3 regions of the Streptomyces sp. NPDC015345 genome follow, and region 1 is predicted to be linked to each of the others. Evidence: riboswitches for the same ligand, from Rfam matches in the RefSeq annotation. Region 1 holds a riboswitch; each other region holds the start of a gene.

What was found. A riboswitch is a leader RNA that binds a small molecule or an ion and turns the genes downstream of it on or off. The one in region 1 is predicted to bind thiamine pyrophosphate.
Region 2: linked by a shared signal. The riboswitch ahead of ACF062_RS32480 (thiamine ABC transporter substrate binding subunit) and the one ahead of thiO (glycine oxidase ThiO) in region 1 are both predicted to bind thiamine pyrophosphate.
Region 3: linked by a shared signal. The riboswitch ahead of thiC (phosphomethylpyrimidine synthase ThiC) and the one ahead of thiO (glycine oxidase ThiO) in region 1 are both predicted to bind thiamine pyrophosphate.

What each region holds. Positions count from the first base shown of each region.
Region 1 covers NZ_JBIBTX010000001.1:378,842-388,471, reverse strand. The annotation lists gene bfr (bacterioferritin) at 1-81, opposite strand, end outside; gene ACF062_RS01820 (sulfite oxidase-like oxidoreductase) at 245-877, shown strand; gene ACF062_RS01815 (deoxyribonuclease IV) at 939-1,838, opposite strand; gene pknB (Stk1 family PASTA domain-containing Ser/Thr kinase) at 1,948-3,921, opposite strand; gene ACF062_RS01805 (thiazole synthase) at 4,096-4,899, opposite strand; gene thiS (sulfur carrier protein ThiS) at 4,907-5,134, opposite strand; gene thiO (glycine oxidase ThiO) at 5,131-6,387, opposite strand; TPP riboswitch at 6,385-6,498, opposite strand; gene ACF062_RS01790 (NAD(P)/FAD-dependent oxidoreductase) at 6,629-7,846, shown strand; gene ACF062_RS01785 (Rv2175c family DNA-binding protein) at 7,970-8,335, shown strand; gene thiE (thiamine phosphate synthase) at 8,428-9,087, shown strand; gene metF (methylenetetrahydrofolate reductase [NAD(P)H]) at 9,213-9,630, shown strand, end outside.
Region 2 covers NZ_JBIBTX010000009.1:228,798-238,427, forward strand. The annotation lists gene ACF062_RS32445 (peptidoglycan DD-metalloendopeptidase family protein) at 1-146, opposite strand, end outside; gene rpsB (30S ribosomal protein S2) at 550-1,464, shown strand; gene tsf (translation elongation factor Ts) at 1,567-2,403, shown strand; gene pyrH (UMP kinase) at 2,605-3,366, shown strand; gene frr (ribosome recycling factor) at 3,538-4,095, shown strand; gene ACF062_RS32470 (phosphatidate cytidylyltransferase) at 4,128-5,237, shown strand; gene rlmN (23S rRNA (adenine(2503)-C(2))-methyltransferase RlmN) at 5,334-6,440, shown strand; TPP riboswitch at 6,465-6,581, shown strand; gene ACF062_RS32480 (thiamine ABC transporter substrate binding subunit) at 6,659-7,738, shown strand; gene ACF062_RS32485 (ABC transporter permease) at 7,714-9,402, shown strand; gene ACF062_RS32490 (ABC transporter ATP-binding protein) at 9,402-9,630, shown strand, end outside.
Region 3 covers NZ_JBIBTX010000005.1:550,347-559,976, reverse strand. The annotation lists gene ACF062_RS23745 (cytochrome ubiquinol oxidase subunit I) at 1-40, opposite strand, end outside; gene hisC (histidinol-phosphate transaminase) at 296-1,375, opposite strand; gene ACF062_RS23735 (LacI family DNA-binding transcriptional regulator) at 1,751-2,872, shown strand; gene ACF062_RS23730 (metallophosphoesterase) at 3,114-4,175, shown strand; gene ACF062_RS23725 (hypothetical protein) at 4,356-5,252, shown strand; gene thiC (phosphomethylpyrimidine synthase ThiC) at 5,323-7,128, opposite strand; TPP riboswitch at 7,121-7,275, opposite strand; gene ACF062_RS23715 (YibE/F family protein) at 7,347-8,747, shown strand; gene ACF062_RS23710 (SsgA family sporulation/cell division regulator) at 8,835-9,272, opposite strand; gene ACF062_RS23705 (IclR family transcriptional regulator) at 9,379-9,630, opposite strand, start outside.

The sequences.
Region 1 (9,630 bases):
GAGAAAGTACTGGTTGATCGCCGTCAGTTCGGCGGTCAGCTGCTCGTTGAGAAATTCGATGACCTCGGGGTCGCCCTGCATCGCAAAGGCTCCTTCCAACGGTGTCTGGGCAGGTAGCGCGCATCTTTGCACCGGTGTTCGGAGGCCGTCCAGTAAGTGCACGCTTAGTAGGAGTTGCCCGAATCCGCATCTGTCAGACTTCGTCTGGTCACGCCTACTGTTCCCCGTCTGTCAGGATGGAGTCATGGGTCAGCCGGCGGAACGCGCATCTCGACAGGCAGCGGAGCCGGAGCTTCCGCCGGGTCAGCGGCTCCAGCGCGGCTGGCCGGTCACGCACTACGGGCCGGTGCCGAAGTTCCGGCCCGAGCGCTGGGAGTTCAGGGTCTTCGGGGCCACCGCGGACGGCGAGAAGCACTGCTGGACCCATGAGGAGTTCTCGGCCCTGCCGTACACCACCGTGGTCGGCGATCTGCACTGCGTGACGAAGTTCAGCATGCTGGGCGCCGAGTGGGGCGGAGTGGCGGCCCGTACGATCCTGGAACTCGCGCCGCCCGCGCCCGACGCCACCCATGTCATGGTCTGGGCCGAGTACGGCTTCAGTTCGAATCTGCGGATGGACGACTTCGCCTCCGACCGCACGATTTTCGCCACCCACAAAGGCGGTGAACTGCTCACCGCGGAGCACGGCTTCCCACTGCGGCTCGTGGTCCCGCACCTGTACGCGTGGAAGGGCCCCAAGTGGGTCCGCGGCGTCGAGTACATGACCGCCGACCGCCGCGGCTTCTGGGAGGAGCGCGGCTATCACAACGTCGGCGACCCCTGGCGTGAGCAGCGCTACTCGTACCAGGAAGAGCCCGGGGACGGCCCCGAGCTCTAGCTGCCGGGTGCGGATGCGTGTCCATCGCGCCGGGCCACAGGGCGGTCGGGCCCAGTATTTCCTAGTCGCTCCTGAGCCCCTTGAGCCGCGCCACGTCCGCCGCGTGTCCCTCCTTGCCGCCGGGCGTCTCGATGACCAGCGGTACGCCCTCGGTGGCCGGGTGGCGCATCAGCTCGCGGAAGGGCTCCTCGCCGATGTGTCCGGTGCCGATGTTCTCGTGGCGGTCCTTGTGGGCGCCGACGACGTCCTTGGAGTCATTGGCGTGCACGAGCTTCAGGCGGCCCTCGCCGACCGTGTCCACGAGGAGGTCCAGGGTCTGGCGCATGCCGCTGGGGCCCGTCAGGTCGTGGCCCGCCGCGAAGATGTGGCAGGTGTCCAGGCAGATGCCCAGCTTCGGGTGCGCGTCGAGTGCCTCGAAATAGGGGCCGAAGTCCCAGGTGCGGGAGCAGAGCGAGGCGCCCTGGCCGGCCGTCGACTCCAGGAGCAGGAACGGGTCGTCGTCGTGCGTCAGCTCGTCGAGCAGCGGCAGCACGAGCTCGCGCACCTGCTTGAGGGCGACCCCCCGGTCGCGGCCGCCGGTCGCCGAACCGGTGTGCACGACGACACCGAGCGCGCCGATCTCACGGCCCCGGCGCAGCGAGTGGCGCAGGGAGTCCACGGACTTCTCGGCGGTCGCCTCGGTGTGCGAGCCGAAGTTGATGAGGTAGGGCGCGTGGACGTACGCAGGGATGTTCCCGGCGGCGCAGGCCGCGCGGAACTCCTCGTCCTGCTTCGGATTGCCGGGCGGGGTCGCCCACCCGCGCGGGTTGGCGACGAAGACCTGGACGGCCTCGGCGCCGAGATCACGGGCGTACGACAGTCCTACGGAGGCGAGACCGCCGGCCACGGGGATGTGGGCACCGACGGGGTTGCGGGACGCGGCGCCCAAGGACGCAGGACGGGGGGATTTGTTGCTGCTCACGCCGTCAAGGGTGGCACGTGGGCGGGGCCGGGCGGGCATCGGCCGGGGGTGGGCTTCGTCATCCTCGCCGGGGCGGCGGGGGCCCGCGCGGACCCCCGGGGGCCGCGGCTCAGCGGATCTCGATGGTGATCGTCGACCCCTTGGGGGCCTCGTCGCCCGCGTCCACCGACTGGTCCTTCACCGTGTCCCCGAAGAGGCCGAGCAGCCCGCGGTCCTTCTCCACCGCGAAGCCCTTCGACTCCAGCTTGTCCACGGCCTCGTCGACGCTCATCCCGGTGACGTCCGGGACCTCGACCATCGGAGGGCCCTTGGAGATCGTCAGCGTGACCGTGTCCCCCTCGGCGAGCGGCTTGTCCGCCGCGGGGTCCTGCGCGGCGACGGCACCCTTGTCCTCGTCGGAGGGGATGCGGGCCGACTTGATCTTCGCCTTCAGCCCGGCGTCCTCCAGGTCCGCGACGGCGTCGGCCTCGGACTCGCCCACCACGTCCGGCACCTCGACCTGGCGGCCCTTGCTGACGACCAGGGCGACGGCCGAGTCGGCCTTGCGGGTGAAGCCGGCCCGCGGGTCCGTACGCACCACGGAACCCTTCGCGACGTCCTCGCTGAAGGTCTTGGTGACCATGCCGGGGGCGAGACCGGAGTTCTTCAGCTCCTTCTTCGCCTCGGCCAGCGGGATGCCCTTGACGTCCGGCACCTTCACGGTCTCCGGGCCCCGCGAGACGGTCAGCGTCACCTTGCCGTTCTGCCGGATGCGCTCACCGGCCGCGGGGTCGCTGTCCATGACCGTGCCGCGCTTGTCGGTCTCGCTGTACTCGCGCTTGATCTCCTTGACCTCGAGCCCGGCTTCCTCCAGACGCTTCTCGGCCTGCGCCTCGGTCTTCGCCAGAAGCGGCGGGACCTCCGTGAACTGGCCGGAGTTGATGTACCAGACGCCCGCGCCCAGGCCGAGGGCCAGGAGCACCGCGGCCACCACCGCGATCGTGCGGCGGCGCGGATCGAACCGGCCGCGCGAGCGCGGTGCCGGGGCGGGCGGCGCCGGCGGCGGTGTCGTCAGGACGCTGGTGCGGTTCAGGGCGTCCTGCCGGCCCTGCTCTCCCTCGGCCGAGAGCGGGAGTGGGAGCTGCGCCGAGCGGTCCGCGCGCGGGATCACGCTGGTGCGGTCCTCGGAGTTGTCATGGTGGCCGGGGGCGTCATGCTCCGCCGCGCGGGCCTGCGGCGGCACCGCGTCGAGCTGCTCCTCGGTGAGGGCTCCTCGCGCCTCGCGCAGCTGGGCCAGGAGGGCCACCGCGTCGTGCGGGCGGACGTCGGGGGTGCGGGCGGTGGCGGAGGCGACCAGCTCGTCGAGCGCGAAGGGGAGCCCCGGCACGGCCGCCGACGGGGGCGGCACGTCTTCGTTGAGGTGCTGGTAGAGCACTTGGGCGGGGGAGTCCCCGGAGTGCGGCTTCGCGCCGGTCAGCATCTCGTAGAGCACCACGCCGCAGGCGTACACGTCCACGCGTGTGTCCGCCGTGCCGTGCTCGATCTGCTCGGGGGCGAGATAGGAGACGGTGCCAAGGACGGTGCCGGTCGTGTTCGTGACGGTGTCCACCGCGCGTACGAGGCCGAAGTCGGCGACCTTCACCCGGCCGTCGTCCCCTATGAGGACGTTCTCGGGCTTCATGTCGCGGTGCACGAACCCGGCGCGGTGCGCGGCGCCGAGCGCGGCGAGGACCGGCTCCAGGATGTCGAGCGCGGCCCGTGGCTGGAGCGCGCCGCGCTCGCGCAGGACGTCACGCAGCGTGCAGCCCGCCACGTACTCCATCGCCAGATAGACGTACGCCCCGTCGGTGCCCTGGTCGAAGACGCCGACCACGTTCGGGTGCGAGAGGCGGGCGACCGACTTCGCCTCGCGGATGAAGCGCTCCACGAAGGAGGCGTCGGCCGCCAGCGTGGGGTGCATCACCTTGAGCGCGAGCACGCGGTCGAGGCGGGTGTCCACGGCCCGGTAGACCGTGGCCATCCCGCCGACCGCGATGCGCCCCTCGATCCGGTATCGGCTGTCGAGCAGCTGCCCGACGAGGGGGTCCTGAAGGGTCGTGTCCACGCAGGGGAGTCTACGAGCCGCCACCGACACCTCGTCCCGGCCGGTCCTCCCCGCGGCTGGACTGCAGCCGAGCTGTGACAGGTGACGGGCCGGAGCGCCCCGTCAGGGGCGCGGGGAACTGCGCGCCAAGCCCCCACCGGCGGCCGGCCGCGAGCGAGCAGTACCCCGCCTTGCTCAAGGCGTCCCGAAAGCCGGCCGCTCCGGATCCAGCCGAGCCATGCCCTCCGCAGGAGAGGACGCCTCCGCGAAGTGACGGCGGGGGATCCGCCCGGCCCGGTACGCGAGGCGCCCCGCCTCGACGCCGTGCCGCATGGCCTCCGCCATCAGGACCGGCTCCTGCGCCCGTGTCACGGCCGAGGCGAGCATGACACCCGCGCACCCCAGCTCCATGGCGAGCACCGCGTCGGACGCCGTGCCCGCACCCGCGTCCAGGATCACCGGCACGCGCGCGTGCTCGACGATCAGCTGGAAGTTGTGCGGGTTGCGGATGCCGAGCCCCGAGCCGATGGGGGAGCCGAGCGGCATGATCGCCGCGCACCCCACGTCCTGGAGCTTGCGCGCGAGCACCGGGTCGTCGTTCGTGTACGGAAGGACCGTGAAGCCGTCGTCGACGAGGGTCTCGGCGGCGTCCAGGAGCTCGATCGGGTCCGGGAGCAGCGTGCGCTCGTCCGCGATCACCTCCAGCTTCACGAGATCGGTGCCGAGCGCCTCGCGTGCGAGACGGGCCGTGAGGACGGCCTCCCCGGCGGTGAAACAGCCCGCCGTGTTCGGCAGGACGCGGATGCCGAGCCGGTCCAGGACGGAGAGCACCGAGCCCTGCACACCGGGGTCGAGGCGGCGCATGGCGACCGTGGTCAGTTCGGTGCCGGACGCGACGAGGGCGCGTTCGAGGACGTCGAGGCTGGGCGCCCCGCCCGTGCCCATGATCAGACGCGAGGAGAGGGTGAGCCCGCCGATGACGAAAGGGTCGTCTGCCATGGTGGGATCAGCCTCCCTGGACTGCGGTGAGTACTTCGACGCGGTCGCCCGCGGCGAGCACGGTGCCGGACCACCGCGCGCGCGGTACGACGGTTTCGTTGAGGGCGGCGGCGACACCGGAGTGGGCCGCCGTGAGAGTGGCGACGAGGGCTTCGAGCGTGGTGCCCGGGGTCACGTCGCGTACCTCTCCGTTGACGGAAACGGTGAAGGGCGTACTGGAGGCGGGCGTACTCATGCGGGTTGCTCCGTGAACGACTGCGTGGGCAGTGGCTGCGTTGGGGGTACGAGGGAGGGCTCGGTGAATCGGCGCGGGGTGAACGGCCGCGCCTCGTCGGGAAGCTCACCGGTGGCCAGGGAGTGCGCCATGACGTCGCCCGTCAGGGGCGTCAGCAGGACGCCGTTGCGGTAGTGCCCGGTGGCCAGCTGGAGCCCGGGCAGCCGCGTCGGGCCGAGCAGGGGCGCGTTGTCGGGGGAGCCGGGGCGCAGGCCCGCGCGGGTCTCGGTCAGCGGCAGTTCGGTGATGCCGGGCACGAGTTCGTGTGCGTCCCGCAGGAGTTCGTAGACGCCGCCCGCGGTGACCGTGGTGTCCCAGCCGAGCTCCTCGCTGGTGGCGCCGACGACGAGTTCGCCGTTCTCGCGCGGGACGAGGTAGAGGGCGCCGCCGCGCACGACCGCGCGCACGGTGCGGCTCAGGAACGGCGCGTACGCCTTCGGCACCGTCAGGCGCAGCACCTGCCCCTTCACCGGCCGCACGGGCGGCAGGACGTCGTCGGGAACGCCCGCGAGGCGCCCGCTGAGGCTGCCCGCCGCCAGCACGACCTGGTCCGCGTGCAGCTCGGTGCCGTCCCCGAGGACGACTCCCCCGGCCCGGTCGCGTACGACCGAGAGCCGCTCGGCCCAGCCGCGGTGGAAGGCGACGCCCGCCCGCTCGCAGGCCACGAGCAGCGCCGCCGCGAGCCGGCGCGGGTCGACCTGGTGGTCGCCGTCGACCCGTAGCCCGCCCCGCACGCCCGGTGCGAGCATCGGCTCCAGGCGGCGGCACTCGCGGCCGCTCAGCCACTGCGACTCCAGGCCGGACCGGCACTGGAGGGCGTGCAGTTCGCGCAGGTGGGCACGGTCGTCGGAGTCGAGCGCGACGGCGAGCGTGCCACACGCGCGGTAGCCGAGGTCGCCGACACCGCGGTCGCTCGCCTCGGCCAGTTCGGCGGCGAAGTCCGGATAGCGCCGCGCGGATTCGAGGTTGAGTGCGAGCAGCGTCTGCTCGCCGTGGTGCAGTTCCGTGACGGCGGCCAGCATGCCGGCCGCTACCTGCGCGGCGCCGCCGCCCGGCTCGGGGTCCACGACGGCGACGGAGAGCCCGCGCTGCGCGGTCCGCCAGGCCGTGACCAGGCCGATGATGCCGCCCCCCACGACGAGGACGTCCGTCGGAGTCTTCGATTCCGCCGGTGGCGCACAGGATGGTGTGCGGGGTGGTGTACGTGGCTGCATGGGCGTCCAGCCCCTCCCTTCGCCGGCATGACCCGGATCAGGTTCGTACGGTCGGAGGCCGTCCCAGCCTCCCTCTCAGCCCGGTGCGTCCGGGCTCCCGCGAGTGCTCTGCACCGGCCACCCTAGCCCGTCGCCCCGCGCGGCAGTAGGGGAGCCGTGCCGTCATGGGCGGTGACGGTGTGTCAGAGATCTCCCCGCCCGCCTCTGAAGGCGCCGCCGTCCGCCGCCCTACAGTGATCGGGTGAGCGAGCAGCAGAGGCAGAGCGAGCGGCACGTCGTCATCGTCGGCGCCGGGATGGCAGGGGTGCAGACCGCCGTGGCCCTGCGTGAGCGGGGTTTCGCCGGTCCGGTCACCGTGATCGGCGCGGAACCCCACCAGCCGTACGACAGGCCGCCGCTGTCCAAGGCGGTGCTGCTCGGCAAGGCGGAGGGCTCCGCCTTCGACATCGACTTCGAGGCGCTCGGCATCGGGCTCCGCCTGGGGCGCGAGGTCACCGGCGTGCGCCCCGCGGACCATGAGCTGGACACGGCCGAGGGCCCGGTCGCCTATGACGTCCTGGTGCTCGCGACCGGCGCCGAGCCGATCACGCTGCCGGGCACCGAGGGCGTTCCCGGCGTCCACCTCCTGCGCACCCTGGACGACGCCGCGCGGCTGCGGCCGGTACTCGCCGCGCAGCACGAGATCGTGGTGGTGGGCGCGGGCTGGATCGGCGCCGAGTTCGCCACGGCCGCGCGCGAGGCGGGGTGTGCGGTCACCGTGGTCGAGGCCGCGGGCCGGCCGCTCGCGGGGGCGCTGCCCGCGGAGGTCGCGGCCCCCATGGCGGGCTGGTACGCGGACTCCGGAGCCGTGCTGCGCACCCACGCGCGCGTGGAGCACGTCGAGCCGGGCGCGGTGGTCCTGGCCGACGGGGCCCGGTTGCCGGCGGGCGCGGTCGTCGTCGGCATCGGGGCGCGGCCCGCGACCGCCTGGCTGACCGGCTCCGGCATCGTCCTCGGCGCTCACGGGGAAGTGGTGGCCGACGACCACCTGCGCGCCTCGGTGCCCGACGTGTACGCGGTCGGCGACTGCGCCTCGTTCCCTTCCGGGCGGTACGGCGAACGACTGCTCGTCCACCACTGGGACAACGCGCTCCAGGGCCCGCGCACGGTCGCGGCGAACATCATCGGCGAGGACCCCGCGGCGTACGACCCGGTGCCGTACTTCTGGTCGGAGCAGTTCGGCCGCTTCGTGCAGTACGCGGGCCATCACACGCCCACCGACGAGCTGGTGTGGCGCGGCGACCCCACGGGCATGGCCTGGTCGGTCTGCTGGCTGCGGTCCGGCGCCCTGGTGGCGGTCCTCGCGGTGGGCCGCCCCCGGGACCTGGCCCAGGGCCGCAAACTGATCGAGTCAGGCACCCACCTGGACCCAACTCTGACGGCAGACCCATCGGTACCCCTGAAGAAGGCAGCGCTATAACGCCCCTTGAGGGGCGCGGGGAACCGCGCGCCCGACCTCCACGCATCCGCACCCGAACACACCCCCCGTCCCCGACCGCGGTGCCGCCCGCCGCGGGCCCCCGGCCAGAGATACGCTGGGACGGTGACCGAGATTGACGCAAAGACCGATGCTCTCGTCCCCGCCTGGCTCCACCTCCCCGACATCGCGGAAATGCTCGACGTCGAGGTGACGCGCGTACGCCAGCTGGTCAAGGACGGCCAGCTGATCGCCGTACGCCGTGGTGAGAACCGGACGCTCCAGGTGCCGGCCGCCTTCATCGACGGCGACAAGGTCGTCAAGGGCCTCGTCGGCACCTTGACGCTCCTGAGGGACGACGGTTTCTCCGACGAAGAGATGCTCGAGTGGCTCTTCACCCCCGACCCGACCCTGCCCGGCACCCCCGCGCAGGCACTGAGCGAGAATCGCGGCACGGAGGTGAAGCGCCGCGCCCAGGCGCTCGCCGTCTGAGCAGGCGCCCGTCGTCTGACTGAACACACCGTTCGGGATGCGGGCCGCGCGTCGCGCGGCCCGCACGCCCACGACACCGGGGGGATCTCTCCATGGCCGCCGACCACCCGCGCGCCCAGCTCGCCGACGCCCGGCTCTACCTGTGCGTGGACGCCCGCAAGCGTCAGGGAGACCTCCCCGACTTCCTCGACGCCGTCCTCGCGGGCGGCGTCGACATCGTGCAGCTGCGCGACAAGGGCATGGAGGCGGCCGAGGAGCTGGAGCACCTCCAGGTCTTCGCCGACGCCGCCCGGCGCCACGGCAAGCTCCTCGCGGTGAACGACCGCGCGGATGTCGCGCACGCCATCGGCGCCGACGTCCTCCACCTGGGCCAGGGCGACCTGCCCGTCCCCGCGGCCCGCGCCATCCTCGGCGGCAGCGACGACGTACTCATCGGCCGCTCCACGCACGCCGAGTCCGAGGCCGCCGCGGCCGCCGTCCAAGAGGGCGTGGACTACTTCTGCACCGGCCCCTGCTGGCCGACCCCCACCAAGCCGGGCCGTCACGCACCGGGCCTCGACCTGGTCCGCTACACGGCCTCCCTCGGCACGGACCGCCCCTGGTTCGCCATCGGCGGCATCGACGCGGGCAACCTCGACGAGGTGCTCGAAGCGGGCGCGCGCCGCGTCGTCGTCGTACGGGCGATCAGCGAGGCCGACGACCCGGGCGCCGCGGCGGCGGACTTCGCGAAGCGGCTGCGTACGGCCGGCTGAGCACCTGCTCGGCACCCGCTCGGCGGTGTCCGATCCGTGTCCGATCCGTGGACAAGAAACCGGCAAATGAGATGAAATCCCCAGGTCCGGTTGGGTGACCGCCGTGGCCTGGCTAACCTGCCCGTATGGCCCTAGGCACAGCTTCCACCAGGACTGACCGCGCGCGCACCGTGCGCGACATGCTCGCGACCGGCAAGACGACGTACTCCTTCGAGTTCTCCGCGCCGAAGACCCCGAAGGGCGAGCGGAATCTGTGGAACGCGCTGCGCCGGGTCGAGGCGGTCGCCCCGGACTTCGTCTCCGTCACCTACGGAGCGGGTGGTTCGACGCGTACCGGCACGGTCAAGGAGACCCAGCAGATCGTCGCCGACACCACGCTGACGCCCGTCGCCCACCTGACCGCGGTCGACCACTCCGTGGCCGAGCTGCGCAACATCATCGGGCAGTACGCGGACGCCGGGATCCGGAACATGCTGGCGGTCCGCGGCGACCCGCCCGGCGACCCGCTCGGCGAGTGGGTCGCGCACCCCGAGGGCCTCACCT
Region 2 (9,630 bases), on a different contig from region 1:
GGGTGGGTGCCCACCGGCCAGTTCCCCGCCACGCGTGGCGGGGAGGACGCCGGGGGCGGTCCCGGGGGAGGGGCCGGGGGGTTCAGGGCGGCCGCCAGCAGTGCGGCCAGCGTCGGCAGGAGCAGTTCCAGGCGGATGACAGGCATGGCAGAACCGTCCCGCGTCCCGCCGATCCGTAGGGATCATGGTCCGGATCCGTGGAGTACCGGCCGGTTGTGGACAGCGTCGTCACCCGTGTGAGTGAAAGAGGCCCCCTAACCCCCCGACGACATGGACGGCACCACCGGCACCGCCGGTATCGACGGCGTCATCGGCTTCGACGGCTCCGCCGCCAGGTCACGGACGGCGGCGTCACTTGGCGCCCCGCGGGTCCCGTACACTTCTTGTGGCGATCCGGGTCACCGGGTCGACTTCGCACGCCCCGACATCAGGCCATCAACAGCCGGTGTCAGCGCCCCTCGGTCCTTCGTGGCAAGGCGCACAGCGGGCGTCAGGCGCGAGTGCCGTCCGGCACACGCGGCACAACCGAGAATCTCAAGGAGAACGGCCATGGCCGTCGTCACGATGCGGGAGCTGCTGGAAAGCGGCGTCCACTTCGGTCACCAGACCCGTCGCTGGAACCCGAAGATGAAGCGCTTCATCTTCACCGAGCGCAACGGCATCTACATCATCGACCTGCTCCAGTCGCTGTCGTACATCGACCGCGCCTACGAGTTCGTCAAGGAGACCGTCGCCCACGGCGGCACGGTCATGTTCGTCGGCACGAAGAAGCAGGCGCAGGAGGCCATCGCCGAGCAGGCCACCCGCGTCGGCATGCCCTACGTCAACCAGCGCTGGCTGGGCGGCATGCTCACCAACTTCTCGACCGTCTACAAGCGTCTGCAGCGCCTCAAGGAGCTCGAGCAGATCGACTTCGAGGACGTCGCCGCCTCCGGTCTGACCAAGAAGGAGCTTCTCGTGCTCTCGCGCGAGAAGGCCAAGCTGGAGAAGACCCTCGGTGGTATCCGCGAGATGTCCAAGGTGCCCAGCGCCGTCTGGATCGTGGACACCAAGAAGGAGCACATCGCGGTCGGCGAGGCCCGGAAGCTCAACATCCCGGTCGTCGCCATCCTCGACACCAACTGCGACCCCGACGAGGTCGACTACAAGATCCCCGGCAACGATGACGCGATCCGCTCCGTCACGCTGCTCACCCGCGTGATCGCCGACGCCGTCGCCGAGGGCCTCATCGCCCGTTCCGGTGCCGCCACCGGTGACTCGAAGCCGGGCGAGAAGGCCGCCGGCGAGCCGCTCGCCGAGTGGGAGCGCGACCTGCTCGAGGGCGACAAGAAGGCCGACGCCGAGGGCGAGAAGGCCGCCGAGGCCCCCGAGGCCGAGGAGAAGCCGGCCGAGGACGCCGCCGAGGCTCCCGCCGCCGAGGCCCCCGCAGCCGAGGCCCCGGCCGCGGACGCCGAGCAGGCCTGACCTCACAGGTTCGGTAGTTGACGGCGGGGGCCCGATCGGCCCCCGCCGTTCACCCGTAGACCTCCGTAGATCTTTCAAGACTTCGAGAGAGAATTTTCGATCATGGCGAACTACACCGCCGCTGACGTCAAGAAGCTCCGTGAGCTCACGGGCGCCGGCATGATGGACTGCAAGAAGGCGCTCGACGAGGCCGAGGGCAGCGTCGACAAGGCCGTCGAGGCGCTCCGCATCAAGGGCCAGAAGGGCGTCGCCAAGCGCGAGGGCCGCTCCGCCGAGAACGGCGCCGTGGTCTCCCTCATCGCCGACGACAACACCTCCGGCGTCATCGTCGAGCTGAAGTGCGAGACGGACTTCGTCGCCAAGGGCGAGAAGTTCCAGGCCGTGGCGAACAACCTCGCCGCCCACATCGCCAAGACGTCCCCGGCCGACCTCGAGGCGCTGCTCGCCTCCGAGATCGAGGCCGGCAAGACCGTCCAGGCGTACGTCGACGAGGCCAACGCCAACCTCGGCGAGAAGATCGTCCTGGACCGCTTCGCGCAGTTCTCCGGCGCCTACGTCTCCGCGTACATGCACCGCACGATGCCCGACCTGCCCCCGCAGATCGGTGTCCTCGTCGAGCTGGACAAGGCCGACGCCGACGTCGCCAAGGGCATCGCGCAGCACATCGCCGCCTTCGCGCCGAAGTACCTCTCCAAGGAGGACGTGCCGGCCGAGGTCGTCGAGTCCGAGCGTCGCGTCGCCGAGGAGACCACCCGCGCCGAGGGCAAGCCCGAGGCCGCGCTCCCGAAGATCGTCGAGGGTCGCGTCAACGGCTTCTTCAAGGAGGCCACCCTCCTCGGCCAGCCGTACGCGCTGGACAACAAGAAGTCGGTCGAGAAGGTTCTCGCCGAGGCCGGTGTCACCCTGAAGCGCTTCACGCGCATCAAGGTCGGTATCTGAGTCCGTACCGCGATCGACGGTAGGCCCCCTATAGGGTCGACAGCGGTCGCCCGCGTGGGGAGCCCCGGAAGGGGAACCCCGTACGCGATGTACGACCGCAGGATCTGACGAGGAGGCCACTGCCGAGCATGGGATGCGAACGACACCCCACCGGCAGTGGCCTTTTTCGTATGTGTGTCAAGTAAGAGAAGCGAGAACACCATGACCACCAAGGCCGACTCGAAGAGTGACGACGGCAAAGTTGCCGGACGCTTCCTGCTGAAGCTCTCCGGTGAGGCGTTCGCCGGTGGAGGCGGCCTCGGGGTCGACCCCGACGTGGTGCACGCCATCGCCCGGGAGATCGCGGCCGTGGTCCGCGACGGCGCCCAGATCGCCGTCGTCATCGGCGGCGGCAACTTCTTCCGCGGCGCCGAGCTCCAGCAGCGCGGCATGGACCGGGCCCGCTCGGACTACATGGGCATGCTCGGCACGGTCATGAACTGCCTCGCCCTCCAGGACTTCCTGGAAAAGGAGGGCATCGACTGCCGCGTCCAGACCGCCATCACCATGGGCCAGGTCGCGGAGCCGTACATCCCGCTGCGCGCCGTGCGCCACCTGGAGAAGGGCCGTGTGGTCATCTTCGGCGCCGGTATGGGCATGCCGTACTTCTCCACCGACACCACCGCCGCGCAGCGCGCCCTGGAGATCGACGCCGAGGCGCTGCTCATGGGCAAGAACGGCGTGGACGGCGTCTATGACTCCGACCCGAAGACCAACCCCGACGCGGTGAAGTTCGACGCTCTCGGCTACGGCGAGGTCATCACCCGCGACCTCAAGGTCGCCGACATGACCGCCATCACGCTGTGCCGGGACAACAAGCTGCCCATCCTCGTCTTCGAGCTGCTCTCCGAGGGCAATATCGCCCGAGCCGTCAAGGGTGAGAAGATCGGCACACTCGTGGGCGACCAGGGAAGCCGGAACTGACCTCAGGGCCTTGGGCCTCAGGGATCTGAGCCCGACTCAAGGGACGTACGCGAGACGCCCCTTGAGGGGATGGACAAAGCCCTGCCGGTCGGACACCGTGCAGGAAAGACACGCGACGCAGCCGGCCGCCCCGTGCTAGCCGGGCCTACTCAAGACACGCAGGAGCAAGTGGTGATCGAAGAGACCCTCCTCGAGGCCGAGGAGAAGATGGAGAAGGCCGTCGTGGTCGCCAAGGAGGACTTCGCCGCGATCCGCACCGGCCGTGCGCACCCGGCGATGTTCAACAAGATCGTGGCGGACTACTACGGCGCGCTGACGCCGATCAACCAGCTGGCCTCGTTCTCGGTGCCCGAGCCGAGGATGGCGGTGGTGACCCCGTTCGACAAGACCGCGCTGCGCAACATCGAGCAGGCGATCCGCGACTCCGACCTCGGCGTCAACCCGAGCAACGACGGCAACATCATCCGGGTGACCTTCCCCGAGCTGACGCAGGACCGCCGCAAGGAGTACATCAAGGTCGCCAAGACCAAGGCCGAGGACTCCAAGATCTCGATCCGCTCCATCCGCCGCAAGGCGAAGGAGACCATCGACAAGGCCGTCAAGGACGGCGACATCGGTGAGGACGAGGGCCGCCGCGCCGAGAAGGAGCTGGACGACACCACCGCGAAGTACGTCGCTCAGGTGGACGAGCTGCTCAAGCACAAGGAAGCCGAGCTGCTCGAAGTCTGAGGCTCGAGTCCGAGGAATCAGGAAACCGATCCGTGAACGACTCTTCCTGGGGGGCGCCGCCCAGAGCCGGGTATTGGGGGCCGCCCGACCAGGGACCTGGTCAGGGGGCGCCCCCGGCAGGTCCCGCGTACGATGCGCAGGACGCGCTGCTTCCGTCCGTGACGCAGCCGATGCCCATCGTGCCCGACGCACCGGTGAGCGGCTCTGACCAGGACGACCGGGGGGCCACTCGGATGGGCGGCCCCCTGTTCCGTGACGAGCCCTCGCAGGAGCCCATGCCCAGCGCACCACAGCCCGCCCCGGCAGCGCCGCAGCCCGCGCCGAAGAAGAGCGCGGGCCGCGATCTCGGTGCGGCCATAGGAGTCGGTGTGGGTCTCGGCGCGGTGATCATCGCGTCGCTGTTCATCGTGAAGGCCGCCTTCATCGGCGTGATAGCGGTCGCCGTGGTGGTCGGCCTCTGGGAGCTCACCTCCCGCCTGGAGGAGCGCAAGGCCATCAAGGCGCCGCTGGTGCCGCTCGCGGTGGGCGGCGCGGCGATGGTCGTCGCCGGCTACGTCCGGGGCCCCGAGGGCGCCTGGGTGGCGATGGCGCTCACCGCGCTCGCCGTCCTGGTCTGGCGCATGACCGAGCCTCCCGAGGGCTATCTGAAGGACGTCACGGCGGGGGTCTTCGCGGCCTTCTACGTCCCGTTCCTCGCCACGTTCGTGGCGCTGATGCTCACCGCGGACGACGGACCGCAGCGGGTGCTCACCTTCCTGCTCCTGACCGTGGTCAGCGACACCGGGGCGTACGCGGTCGGCTGGCGCTTCGGCAAGCACAAGCTGGCGCCGCGCATCAGCCCCGGCAAGACCCGCGAGGGCCTGCTCGGCGCGATCACGTTCGCGATGGCGGCGGGCGCGCTGTGCATGGAGTTCCTGATCGACGGCGGGACGTGGTGGCAGGGGCTGCTCATCGGCCTCGCGGTCGCGGCGAGCGCCACGCTCGGCGATCTCGGCGAGTCGATGATCAAGCGGGACCTCGGCATCAAGGACATGGGCACGCTTCTGCCGGGGCACGGCGGCATCATGGACCGCCTGGATTCCCTGCTGCCGACGGCGCCGGTCGTCTGGCTCCTGCTGGTGATCTTTGTCGGGTCCGGCTGACCTCTACCTGGTCTGACCTGCGCGAATGTGTGTGAGGGGTCCGTTGTCCACAGGGCGGCGGGCCCCTCGTCGTATGTCTGCGACACTGGATGGACCATGCCTGTACCCGGAGAACTCACCTTCGTCGCGCCCCGCGGAGCCAAGAAGCCCCCGCGGCACCTCGCCGACCTCACGCCCGCCGAGCGCAAGGAGGCCGTCGCCGCCATCGGCGAGAAGCCGTTCCGCGCCAAGCAGCTCTCGCAGCACTACTTCGCGCGGTACGCCCACGACCCGGCCGAGTGGACCGACATCCCCGCCGGCGCGCGCGACAAGCTCCGTGAGGCTCTGCTGCCCGACCTGATGTCCGTGGTGCGGCACATCAGCTGTGACGACGACACCACCCGCAAGACGCTCTGGCGGCTCTTCGACGGGACGCTGGTGGAGTCGGTGCTCATGCGGTACCCCGACCGGGTCACGATGTGCATCAGCTCCCAGGCCGGATGCGGCATGAACTGCCCGTTCTGCGCCACCGGCCAGGCCGGTCTCGACCGGAACCTGTCGACGGGCGAGATCGTGCACCAGATCGTCGACGGCATGCGCGCGCTGCGCGACGGCGAGATCCCCGGCGGGCCCGCCCGTCTGTCCAACATCGTCTTCATGGGCATGGGCGAGCCGCTGGCCAACTACAACCGCGTGACCGGTGCCATCCGCCGCCTCACCGACCCCGAGCCGGACGGCCTCGGGCTCTCGCAGCGCGGGATCACGGTGTCGACGGTGGGGCTCGTCCCCGCCATCCACCGGTTCTCCGACGAGGGCTTCAAGTGCCGTCTCGCGATCTCGCTGCACGCCCCGGACGACGACCTGCGAGACACCCTCGTGCCGGTCAACACCAAGTGGAAGGTGCGGGAGGTGCTCGACGCCGGCTGGGAGTACGCGGCCAAGTCGGGGCGCCGCCTCTCCATCGAGTACGCGCTGATCCGCGACATCAACGACCACGCGTGGCGCGGTGACCGCCTCGGCCGGCTGCTCAAGGGCAAGCCGGTGCACGTGAACCTGATCCCGCTGAACCCCACGCCGGGCTCGAAGTGGACGGCCTCGCGGCCCGAGGACGAGAAAGCGTTCGTGGAGGCCATCGCCGCCCATGGTGTGCCGGTCACGATCCGGGACACCCGGGGCCAGGAGATCGACGGGGCGTGCGGTCAGCTCGCCGCGGCCGAGAGGTAGTCTGGCCGTCGTACACACATCTGCATATTCCGACAGGGGAGCGCCACAGCGCTGAGAGTGCGGCACCTTGGACAGGTGGGCCGCAGACCCTCTGAACCTCGCCCAGGTCATTCTGGGTAGGAAGTTCGGGCACCACTCAAGCTGTTGCGCCCTGCCCGCGGCCATCCGGTCGGCGGGCAGGGCCGCGTCTCTTCCTGGACACCCAGGAGGACAACTCAGTGAGCACCAAGAAGATCACGTCCGTCGCCATCGCGGTGGGTCTCGGGCTCGTCGCCGTCTCGGCGTGCGGCTCCGGCGACGACGCCTCGAAGGCGGACTCCAAGTCCGTCACGCTCGTCAGCCATGACTCCTTCAACGTCTCCAAGGACGTGCTGAAGGAATTCGAGAAGCGGTCCGGGTACCAGGTCAAGGTCCTCAAGGACGGGGACGCGGGCGCCGCCGTGAACAAGGCGATCCTCTCCAAGGACAACCCGCAGGGCGACGTCTTCTTCGGAGTCGACAACACCCTGCTGTCGCGGGCGCTCGACAACGGCCTCTTCCAGTCGTACGAGGCCAAGGGCTCCGACAAGATCAAGCCGGAGTACCGCGTCGACCAGGGCAAGCACCGTGTGACACCTGTCGACAGCGGCGACATCTGTGTCAACTACGACAAGAAGTACTTCGCCGACAAGAAGCTCGCGCCGCCGAAGTCCTTCGACGATCTGCTCAAGCCGCAGTACAAGAATCTGCTGGTCACCGAGAACGCCTCGACCTCGTCGCCCGGCCTCGGCTTCCTGCTCGGCACCGCCGCGAAGTACGGCGACAAGGGCTGGGAGAGCTACTGGAAGGAGCTCAAGGCCAACGGCGTCAAGGTCGTCGACGGCTGGGAGCAGGCGTACAACGAGGAGTTCTCCGGGTCCGCGGGCGGCAAGAAGGCCAAGGGCGACCGGCCGCTCGTCGTCTCCTACGCCTCTTCGCCGCCCGTGGAGGTGCTCTACGGCAAGCCGCGGCCCAAGGAGGCGCCGACCGGCGTCGCGACCGGCACGTGCTTCCGCCAGGTCGAGTACGCGGGCCTGCTCGGCAACGCCAAGAACGCCAAGGGCGGCAAGGCGCTCCTGGACTTCCTGGCGGGCGAGGAGTTCCAGGCGGACATGCCGCTGAACATGTTCGTGAACCCGGTGCGGGAGGGCGTCGAGCTGCCCGAGCTGTTCACGAAGCACGGTGTGACGGTCGACGAGCCGCAGACCATGGACCCGAAGAAGATCGCCGACAACCGCGAGCCGTGGATCAAGTCGTGGACCTCGCTCGTACTGAAGTAAAGGCCCGTCCCCTCAGGGGATTCAGCCGCGGGGGCGCGGCTCGGCTCGGTCTGATGGCCGTGCCCGTCGCGTTCTTCGCGCTCTTCTTCGCCTATCCGGTCACGGCGATCGTCGCGCGCGGACTGCACGTGGACGGCGGCTGGCGGTTCGGGCGGATCGTGGACGTGCTCGGGCAGTCCGACATCCGGCACGTCCTGTGGTTCACCACCTGGCAGGCGCTCGCGTCGACCGCGCTCACGCTGCTGATCGCGCTCCCCGGCGCGTATGTCTTCGCGCGCTTCGACTTCCCGGGCAAGCAGGTGCTGCGGGCCGTCGTCACCGTGCCGTTCGTGCTGCCCACCGTCGTGGTCGGCACGGCGTTCCTGGCGCTGATCGGGCGGGGCGGGCTCTTCGACGAGCTGTGGGGTGTGCGGCTCGACACCACCGTGTGGGCGATCCTGCTCGCGCACGTGTTCTTCAACTACGCGGTCGTCGTCCGCACCGTCGGCGGGCTCTGGTCACAGCTCGACCCGCGCCAGGAGGAGGCCGCGCGGATGCTCGGCGCCTCGCGCTGGAGGGCCTGGCGGACGGTGACGCTGCCCGCGCTCGGGCCGGCCGTCGCGGCCGCCGCCCTCATGGTCTTCCTCTTCACCTTCACCTCCTTCGGCATCGTCCAGATCCTCGGCGGGCCCGCGTACTCCACACTCGAGGTGGAGATCTACCGGCAGACCGCGCAGTTGCTCGACCTGCCCACGGCCGCCGTCCTGACCGTCGTGCAGTTCGCGGCGGTCGGGCTCATCCTCGCGATCCATGCCTGGACCGTGCGGCGGCGCGAGAGCGCGCTGAAGCTGGTCGACGCCTCGGCCGTGGCCCGCCGCCCGCGCGGCGCGGGGCAGTGGACGCTGCTCGGCCTGGTCATGGCCACGGTCGCCGTGCTGATACTGCTGCCGCTCGGCGTGCTGGTCCAGCGCTCCCTCGACGCTCCCGGCGGCCATGGATTCGCGTACTACCGGGAGCTGACCTCGGCGGAGGGCGGTGCCTTCCTCGTGCCGCCGATCGAGGCGGTGTGGAATTCGCTCCAGTACGCGGTGGTGGCCACCGGCATCGCGGTCATCATCGGCGGGCTTGCGGCGGCCGCGCTGACGCGCAGAGCCGGTCGTCTCGTACGCGGATTCGACGCACTGCTCATGCTGCCGCTCGGGGTATCGGCGGTGACCGTCGGCTTCGGGTTCCTGATCGCGCTGGACGAGCCGCCCCTTGATCTGCGGGCCACCTGGATCCTGGTGCCGCTCGCCCAGGCCCTCGTCGGCGTGCCCTTCGTCGTACGCACCATGCTGCCCGTCCTGCGCGCGGTGGACGGGCGGCTCCGGGAGGCGGCGGCCGTGCTCGGGGCGTCGCCGCTGCGGGCCTGGCGGGAGGTGGACCTGCCGATGGTGCGGCGGGCGCTGCTGATCGCCGCCGGGTTCGCCTTCGCGGTGTCGCTCGGCGAGTTCGGGGCGACCGTCTTCATCGCGCGGCCCGACAACCCGACCCTTCCGGTGGCCGTGGCGCGGCTGCTCGGGCGGGCCGGGGACCTCAACTACGGCCAGGCGATGGCCCTTTCGACCATCCTGATGGTGGTGTGCGCGGTGTCGCTGCTGCTGCTGGAACGCATCCGTACCGACCGCACTTCGGGGGAGTTCTGATGACGACCGCCTTGCTGAGCCTGCGTGAGGCGACCGTCCGGTTCGGGGCGCGGGCCGTGCTCGACGCCGTGGACCTGGAGGTCGCCGAGCACGAGATCGTCTGCGTGCTCGGGCCGAGCGGCAGCGGCAAGTCGACGCTGCTGCGGGCCGTCGCAGGGCTCCAGTCGCTCGACGCGGGGCGCATCGAGCTCGGCGGGCGTGACCAGCGCGGGGTGCCGGCGCACAAGC
Region 3 (9,630 bases), on a different contig from region 1:
GCCATCGCGCCAGAGTCTCCGGCGCCAGAGCCAGGTCCACTGCGTCTCTCCTTACTCGCCTACTCGCCTCAATCACCTTGCTGGCCGTGGCCACCGCAGCGATTTGCCCCTGCTTGTCCCACTGATCTCCGGAGGAACCGGGGCACGCTTGTGAACGCGTTCACATTCACAAGCATTATGTCGTACTGGGTTTCTTCACCCAAACGGGGGGTCCCCTGTAACCGCCGGAAACCGCCGGAAGCACGGGAAGGCCCCGGAGGCGTACCTCCGGGGCCTTCCGGCCGGCGCCCAGGAGCTACAGCTCCTTGCGGAACGCCTCCGCCGCCTGGAGGAAGATGTCATTGGCCTCGGTCTCGCCGATCGTGGCCCGCATCCCCTCACCCGCGAACGGCCGCACCACCACGCCCGCCCGCTCGCACGCCGCCGCGAAGTCGTTCGTACGGTCCCCGAGCCGCAGCCACACGAAGTTCGCCTGCGTCTCGGGCACCGTCCAGCCCTGCCCGCGCAGCGCCTCGACCACCCGCGTGCGCTCGGCGACCAGCGAGCCGACGCGGCCCATCAGCTCGTCCTCGGCCCGCAGCGAGGCCACTGCCGCGTCCTGTGCCAGCTGGCTCACGCCGAAGGGCACCGCCGTCTTGCGCAGCGCGGCGGCCACCGGCTCATGGGCGACCGCGAAACCCACGCGCAGACCCGCGAGGCCGTACGCCTTGGAGAACGTACGAAGGACACAGACGTTCGGCCGCTCGCGGTAGATCTCGATGCCGTCCGGGACCTCGGGGTCGCGAATGAACTCGCGGTACGCCTCGTCCAGCACGACCAGGACGTCACGCGGCACCCGGTCGAGGAAGCGCTCCAGCTCGGCCCTGCGGACCACGGTGCCGGTGGGATTGTTCGGGTTGCAGACAAAGATGAGGCGGGTGCGTCCGGTGATCGCGTCGGCCATCGCGTCCAGGTCGTGGACCTCGCCCCGCGTGAGCGGCACCCGCACCGACGTCGCGCCGCTGACCTGGGTGATGATCGGGTACGCCTCGAAGGACCGCCAGGCGTAGATGACCTCGTCGCCCGGACCGGACGTGGCTTGGAGCAGCTGCTGGGCGACGCCGACCGAGCCTGTGCCGGTGGCGATGTGCGAGAGCGGCACGCCGAAGCGCTCGGCCAGTTCACTCATCAGGGCCGTGCAGGCCATGTCGGGGTAACGGTTGAAGGACCCGGCCGCGGCGAGCGCGCTCTCCATGACGCCCGGGAGCGGCGGATAGGGGTTCTCGTTGGAGGACAGCTTGTAGGCCACCGGACCGTCGGCCGCGGCGGGCTTGCCCGGCTTGTAGGTGGGGATACCCTCCAGCTCGGCGCGCAGCCTCGGGCTCGTCTCGCTCACCGCAGTCCTCCTCGTACCGGTACCGGCGACAGTTCGAATACTGCTCACCTTATGAGGATTCGAGGCTGGTGCGAATGGCCTACGGAGATCCGTCTCCGGAAGGCGCGCGGCAAGGGGGAGCGCCCCGCGGTGTTCCGTGCGCCGGTGGCTCACTCCGTGGCGCGCATCCCTCGTGAAGGTGAGTTGAGACCTCTTCGAGACCTCGCGCATCTGACAGGACCGCGCCAGACGATCAGCGGCAACTAACGCTCACAACGTCCAACTACCCTGCGTTCCATGGTCATTGGCGCGCTGGAGCCATGCAGAAACGTGCCTGTCAACGAGTGAATATGCGTCCGCGCTACCCACCCCGATGAGCCCTACTATCGGCTCGCCATGACAGCAGCAGGGAAGCACCAGGTGAGCCGAGCGGAGACCGCCCGCCGGAGCAACCGGCAGAACCGAGCGGGCATCAGAGACGTCGCCGCGGCCGCCGGTGTCTCGATCACGACTGTCTCCGATGCCCTCAACGGCAAGGGGCGGCTGCCCGACGCCACCCGACGCCATGTCCGCGAGGTCGCTGAGCGGCTGGGCTATCGCCCCTCCGCCGCGGCCCGAACCCTCCGTACCGGCAAGTCCGGCCTCATCGGCCTGACCGTGACCACGTACGGGGATGAACCTTTCACCTTCACCGAATTCGCCTACTTCGCGGAGATGGCCAGAGCCGCCACCTCCGCCGCCCTCGCCCGTGGCTACGCCCTGGTGATCCTCCCGGCCACCTCGCGCCGCAGTCCGGTCGACGTGTGGTCCAACGTCGCGCTCGACGGCACCGTCGTCGTCGACCCCTCCGACCACGACCCGGTCGTCAGCGAGCTGGTCAGACAGGGCCTGCCGGTGGTCTCCGACGGCCGCCCCGCGGGGTCGCTGCCCGTCACCGCCTGGGTCGACAACGACCACGAGGCCGCGGTCCTCGGGATCCTCGACCACCTCGCGGCGGCGGGCGCCCGCCGGATCGGCCTCCTCACCGGCAACACCACGGACACCTACACCCACCTGTCCACGACCGCGTACCTCCGCTGGTGCGAGCGCGTCGGACAGGACCCGGTCTACGAGTCCTACCCCGCCCACGACCCGTGCGCGGGCGCCGTGGCCGCCGACCGACTGCTCGCCAGGCCCGACCGCCCCGACGCCGTCTACGGCCTCTTCGACCCCAACGGCACCGACCTGCTCGCCGCCGCCCGGCGGTACGGCCTGCGGGTCCCCGACGACCTGCTGCTCGTCTGTTGCAGCGAGTCCACGGTGTACGCCACCACGGAACCGCCCATCACCACGCTCTCCCTCAAGCCGAGACGCATCGGAACGGCCGTCGTACAGCTCCTCATCGACGCCATCGAGGGGCTCGACTCGGGCGGGCCCGTCGAACAGGTGATACCGACCGAACTGATCGTGCGCACCTCGTCCGAGCGACGTCCGCCGCGCACGACGGTCAGTCCGCCACGCTCCTCGGGCTCGGGCTGACCCGGACGCTGACTCAGACGATTTCGGGCAGAGGTGGGCTACCAACCCGCCACCAGGGGGGAAACCTCTGCCCAATTCGGGAGAAAACCTCGGTGAACCGGGGTCTGGGACCGATTCCCCACCCCTGGTGCACCACACAGCGGGAGCCGCATTCCTATGATGGGCGGACGACACCGCGGGCCGCTGCGACCAGGCAGTCCGTTCTCGGTGCAGATGCGGCGCAATGGTGGTGGAGGGGTCGATGACTCAGGGGGCCGGTCAGGGACCCGATGTGCGGACGGCGACGCTGCGCGACTTCCGCGTACCGGCGTACGTCCATGAAACGACCGGCCCCGCCGAGGTGAGCCCTCCGGCGCCGGCTCCGGGGGGACTGCCGGACGACGGCTACACCCCCACCCAGCGTGACTTGCCGGTCATCAACCGCGGCGACACGGTCCAGGTGCAGGTCATGCCGGATCCCCCGCAGCCGAGGCCGGGCGACGAGCTCGGCCCGCTGTTCGTCGTGGGCGACGTGCACGGCTATCTGGACGAGCTCCTCGCGGCCCTCCAGGAGCAGGGCCTCATCGACGCCGACGGCAACTGGTCCGCGGGCAACGCGCGCCTGTGGTTCCTCGGCGACTTCACCGACCGCGGGCCCGACGGCATCGGCGTCATCGACCTCGTGATGCGGCTCTCCGCCGAGGCCGCGGCCGCCGGCGGCTACTGCAAGGCGCTCATGGGCAACCACGAGCTGCTCCTGCTCGGCGCCAAGCGCTTCGGCGACACGCCCGTCAACTCCGGCGCGGGCACCGCCACCTTCCAGGCCGCCTGGCTGCTCAACGGCGGCCAGAAGACCGACATGGAGCGCCTGGAGGACCACCACCTCCAGTGGATGGCCCGGCTGGACGCGATGGAGGAGGCCGACGGCCACCTGCTCGTGCACTCCGACACGACCGCCTACCTGGATTACGGCGACTCGATCGAGGCAGTGAACGACACCATCCGCGAGACCCTCACCCGCAACGACGCCGACGAGTGCTGGGACCTCTTCCGCAAGTTCACCAAGCGCTTCGCCTTCCGCGACGAGTCGGGCTCCTCGGCCGTACGCGAGCTGCTGGACATGTACGGCGGCACGCGCATCGTCCACGGCCACAGCCCCATCCCCTACCTCCTGGGTGACGTCGGCTCCGAGGACGAGTCGGACGGTGGCGGACCGGTCATCGAGGGACCGCACGTCTACGCCGACGGCCTGGCCATCGCCATGGACGGTGGAGTGACCATGGCCGGAAAGCTACTGGTCTGCCAACTCCCCCTGGGTATCTGAGCGTTCGCTGGGCAGGCGCCCCCTTACAGGATCACGCCGACCGGGGGTGCCAATTCTGGAAACCCCCTGTCACCGCGTGCCGTCACGGCTCTACCATCGGCTTATCCGTAGCAGGCTCCCCTCCGTTTCTGCCCGACGGCTCGTAGCCATGCGAGCCTTAGCCCTACGGAGCATCGGGGGATGCACATGAACAGCGCTCCACACCTGCTCAATGAGGACCGCCCCGAATACGAGCGGATCCTCGATGAGGCGCTGCGCACCGCACCTGACCGTCCTGAACTCGCCGCAGTGGGCCAGCGGCTCAACACCGAACAACTGCGCACCATGGCCCTGAACGCGACAGCACTGATCACGGCCGCCGCCACGGCCGAGTACGCGCACTACGTGAAGGTTCGCGAGGAGTTGCGCGAACCTCGACCGTCCTCCACCTCGATTCGCGAAGGGAGTGGACACAGCGCCGCGGAGTCGGGCTCCGGCGGCATCGGCATCGCCACGACGATGGGGGAGGTCGCGGAACCCGCGGCGGCGGCAGGAGCCGGGGCGATCGCCGTGGTGGCGGTCCTCGCCCCCGTCCTCGCCGGGACGGCCGCCGCGATCTTCCTGCTCGTCGGCTACATCCTGAAGATGCTCAACCCCGAGCCCGCCTTCGCGGACACCCTGCTCACCGCGGGATGGCTGTTCGGCGCGCTCACCGCCGGGGGCATCCTGGTCGCCGCGGTCGGTCTGCTCCTGACGGCCCTGCGAAACGGCGCCACATCGCTCCAGGCGGGACTCCACGGCGAGCAGTACGAGGAAGTGTCCCGAGCCAGGGAAGCCTGGAGTCAGGCGCTCCTCGAACGGGGCGTCGTGCCGTTCCTCCGTGAGGCCCTGACGGATCCGGGCGCGGCTCCCGCGGCCCGCGCGCCGTCGCACGGGGCCGGAGGAGCCGCGGCGGGTGGCCGCATGCCGCAACTCGGCTACAACCGGCCCGGGTTCAGCAGCCCGGACGGCGGCCGGGCGACAGGGTCGCGGCCGAGCTTTTCGAGCCCCGACTTCTCCAGCCCGGACTTCGGCGGACCCGAACACAAGCCCGAGTAGGCAAGGGTGTCCGCAGAGCCGGTCGTCGCGACACTCTGCGGGCACCCCCTACGTGCCTACGAGGTTTCGCTCAGTCGGCGATCGGCAGATAGACCCGGTTGCCGGCGGCGGCGAACTCCTTGGACTTCTGCTCCATGCCCGCCTCGATCTCGCCTTCCGCCAGGTCACCGCCGTGCTGGCGGCGGATGTCCTGGGAGATCTTCATCGAGCAGAACTTCGGCCCGCACATCGAGCAGAAGTGCGCTGTCTTCGCGGGCTCGGCCGGCAGCGTCTCGTCGTGGAACTCCCGCGCCGTGACCGGATCGAGGGCCAGGTTGAACTGGTCCTCCCAGCGGAACTCGAAGCGCGCGTCCGAGAGCGCGTCGTCCCAGTCCTGCGCGCCCGGATGCCCCTTGGCGAGGTCGGCCGCGTGCGCCGCGATCTTGTACGTGATGACGCCGGTCTTCACGTCGTCGCGGTTGGGCAGGCCGAGGTGCTCCTTCGGCGTGACGTAGCAGAGCATGGCCGTGCCCCACCAGCCGATCATCGCGGCGCCGATGCCCGAGGTGATGTGGTCGTAGGCGGGCGCGATGTCCGTGGTCAGCGGGCCGAGCGTGTAGAACGGCGCCTCCTCGCAGATCTCCTGCTGGAGGTCGATGTTCTCCTTGATCTTGTGCATCGGGACGTGACCGGGGCCCTCGATCATCGTCTGTACATTGTGCCTCTTGGCGATCGTGTTGAGTTCCCCGAGGGTCCGGAGCTCGGCGAACTGCGCCTCGTCGTTGGCGTCCGCGATCGAACCGGGCCGCAGGCCGTCGCCGAGCGAGTACGTCACGTCGTACGCCGCGAGGATCTCGCACAGCTCCTCGAAGTGCTCGTAGAGGAAGCTCTCCTTGTGGTGCGCGAGGCACCAGGCGGCCATGATCGAGCCGCCGCGCGAGACGATGCCGGTCTTACGGCGGGCGGTGAGCGGGACGTACGGCAGGCGCACACCGGCGTGCACCGTCATGTAGTCCACGCCCTGCTCGGCCTGTTCGATGACCGTGTCCTTGTAGATCTCCCAGGTCAGCTCCTCGGCCTTGCCGTCGACCTTCTCCAGGGCCTGGTAGAGGGGCACGGTGCCGATGGGCACGGGGGAGTTGCGCAGGACCCACTCGCGGGTGGTGTGGATGTTGCGGCCGGTGGAGAGGTCCATGACCGTGTCGGCGCCCCACTGGGTCGCCCAGGTCATCTTGTCCACCTCCTCCTCGATGGAGGAGGTGACCGCGGAGTTGCCGATGTTGGCGTTCACCTTCACCAGGAACTTCTTGCCGATGATCATCGGCTCGATCTCCGGGTGGTTGACGTTGGCCGGGATCACGGCGCGGCCCGCGGCGACTTCGGCCCGCACGACCTCGGGGTCCATGTTCTCGCGGATCCCGATGAACTCCATCTCGGGCGTGATCTCACCGCGCCGGGCGTACGCGAGCTGTGTCACCGCCTGGCCCGGGCGGCCGCGGCGTGGCTGGCGGGGGCGGCCGGGGAAGACCGCGTCGAGGTTCTTGAGCCCGCCGCGCGGCGAGGTGTGCTTGATGCCGTCGTCCTCGGGGCGGGGCGGACGGCCCACGTACTCCTCGGTGTCGCCGCGGGCGATGATCCAGTTCTCCCGCAGCGGCGGCAGGCCGCGGCGGACGTCGGTCTCGGCGGACGGGTCGGTGTACGGACCCGATGTGTCGTACAGGGTGACGGCCTTGCCGTTGGTGAGGTGCACCTGGCGGACCGGCACGCGCAGATCGGGGCGTGAACCCTCGATGTACGCCTTGTGCCAGCCGATGGACTTCCCGGCCTCCGCCGCGACAGCGTTCTCAACGTGCTCGTCGCTGCTGGAGGCAGGCGTGCGTGCGTCCGATGTGGTCATGAGACCTACTCCCTACGCCGGCATTACCCGGTAACAGGTTCGGCGGTCGACGCAGCGGATTCCGTACGTTCATGCACGACTCGTGCCGTTTCGTACGGAGGTCAGCGCCCTCTCAGCCCGGTGCTCCGAGCTCCCGCGATTGCAAAGGTGGCTCCACGCTAGCGTCATGTCGGGCGCGCTGAACAGAGGGCCCCTCCCGTTCTTGCGATGATCGGTCCGTGACCACCACACCCCCGCCGCCGCCTCCGCCCTCGCAACCGCCCCGCTCCGGCCCGTCCCCCGACGGCTCCGGGCACGGACACGGACACGGCCATACGCACAGCCACGGCCCCGCCGCGCCCGTCTCCCAGCACCTGCGCAAGGTCATCGCGGCGGTGCTGATCCCCTTCGCCACCGCGGTCGTCGTGGGCCTGTTGGTCCTGTGGCCGGGCGGGACGCCGAGCCATGAACGCACCGGCGTCGGCTTCGACCGGCAGACACAGTCGGCGACGGTCGCCAAGGTGCAGGAACTGCCCTGCAAGGACCTCAACCCCTCGCAGCCGCAGCCGAACGGCGACACCTCCACTCCCGAGGGCCAGAGCGCCCAGTCCCGGGCCGAGGGCACCTGCAAGAAGGCGCTGATCGAGGTGACCAGCGGTGACGACAAGGGCCGCACGTTCACCGAGATCATCCAGCCGGACTCGCCCCGGCAACTGCGCAAGGGCCAAGAGGTGGTGGTCGCCTACGAGCCCAAGGCCCCCGAGGGCCTTCAGTATTCGGTCACCGACGTGAACCGCAAGATCCCGATGGCGCTGCTCGCCGGCATCTTCGCGCTCGCCGTCGTGGTGGTGGGGAGGCTGCGCGGTGTGATGGCCCTGGTGGCACTCGCCATCAGCTTCCTGGTGCTGACCTTCTTCATCCTGCCGGCGATCCTCCAGGGGTCGAACCCCCTGGTCGTGGCGGTGATCGGGGCGAGCGCCATCATGCTGGTCGCGCTCTACCTCTGCCATGGCCTCACGGCCCGTACCTCGGTCGCGGTGCTCGGCACCCTCATCTCCCTCCTCCTGATCGGCCTGCTCGGCTCCCTGTTCATCGGCTGGGCCGCGCTGACCGGCAACACGGACGACAACACCGGCCTCATCCACGGCCTGTATCCGTCCATCGACATGAGCGGCCTGCTGCTCGCGGGCGTCATCATCGGCTCGCTCGGCGTCCTGGACGACGTGACGGTCACCCAGACCTCAGCCGTCTGGGAACTGCACCAGGCCAACCCGACCATGGGCTGGCGCGGCCTCTACCGCGCGGGCATCCGCATCGGGCGCGACCACATCGCCTCGGTCGTCAACACCCTCGTCCTCGCCTACGCGGGCGCCGCGCTGCCCCTGCTGCTGCTCTTCTCGATCGCGCAGTCCAGCGTGGGCACGGTCGCCAACAGCGAGTTGGTCGCCGAGGAGATCGTGCGCACCCTGATCGGCTCGATCGGCCTGGTCGCGTCGGTGCCGGTGACCACCGCGCTGGCCGCCCTGGTGGTCTCCGCCGACCGCTCCGCCACCACCGGGCCCGGCGGCCCGGCCGCGGCCACCGGCACCCCCGCTCCGCGATCCTCCCGTGGCGGGAAGGGCCGCCGCCGCAAGGCCTGACGCCGGAGGGGCCCGCGCGGCCCTTTGAGCCGGGAGAAGCCGCGAAATGCACCAATCTGCCATTCATATCTGCCCACCGGTCGGCGGTCAGCCCGCGTTCTGCTCCTCCGCCAGGATCCGGTCGAGCGCCTCGTCGAGGTGCGCGTCGAAGTCGGCGAGCGTCCGCTCCTGCCCGAGCGGCACCAACCTGTCCGTACGGTCCAGGAAGGCGAGCAGCGGCGGAATGCCCACCCGGAACAGCGCCTGATCCGGGCCGACCTGAAGCCTGATCAGCGCCTCGTCCATCAACTCGGGATCAGTGGGCTCGATCCGCACATCCCCGACCCCGCACGGCCGGCCCACTCCGTCGATCAACAGCTCCCGGCCGAATGCCCACGTCACCGGAGCGTCACCGGGCAGATGAAACGTCAGCCGCACGGCAAAAGGATCACCGGTCTCATAGCGCAACTCCACCGGGATACGAAACGACAGCTCCTCGGAAACAAGGAAGCTCATCATGACCTCTGCCTGAACCGTCTCGTCCATCGCGCCGCCCTACCCCGTCACTTGGCCTTCAAGTGGCCAGGAACCAACTCCCTGACACTCATGGCATCTTGCTTAAAGTACACACCAGATCACAAGGAGTGAGTTTTCAGATGCTGATAGAGAAGGCGAGTGTCCCTAGTAGCTTTCCGATCTCACGCTGCAATCTCTCCGCCGCGGGCAGCAGCCTGTCCGCCTGACCTGCGGGCACGGAAATGGCCAAGGTCGCCGCGGTGTCTCCCGCCAAGATCGGAATCGCCGCGCAGACCGTCCCCAACGCGTACTCCTGTCGCTCCACCACGGGCCTCATCCGCTCCATCGCCTCGAGCCGACGCAGAAACGTGCGGTCGTCGCGGACCGA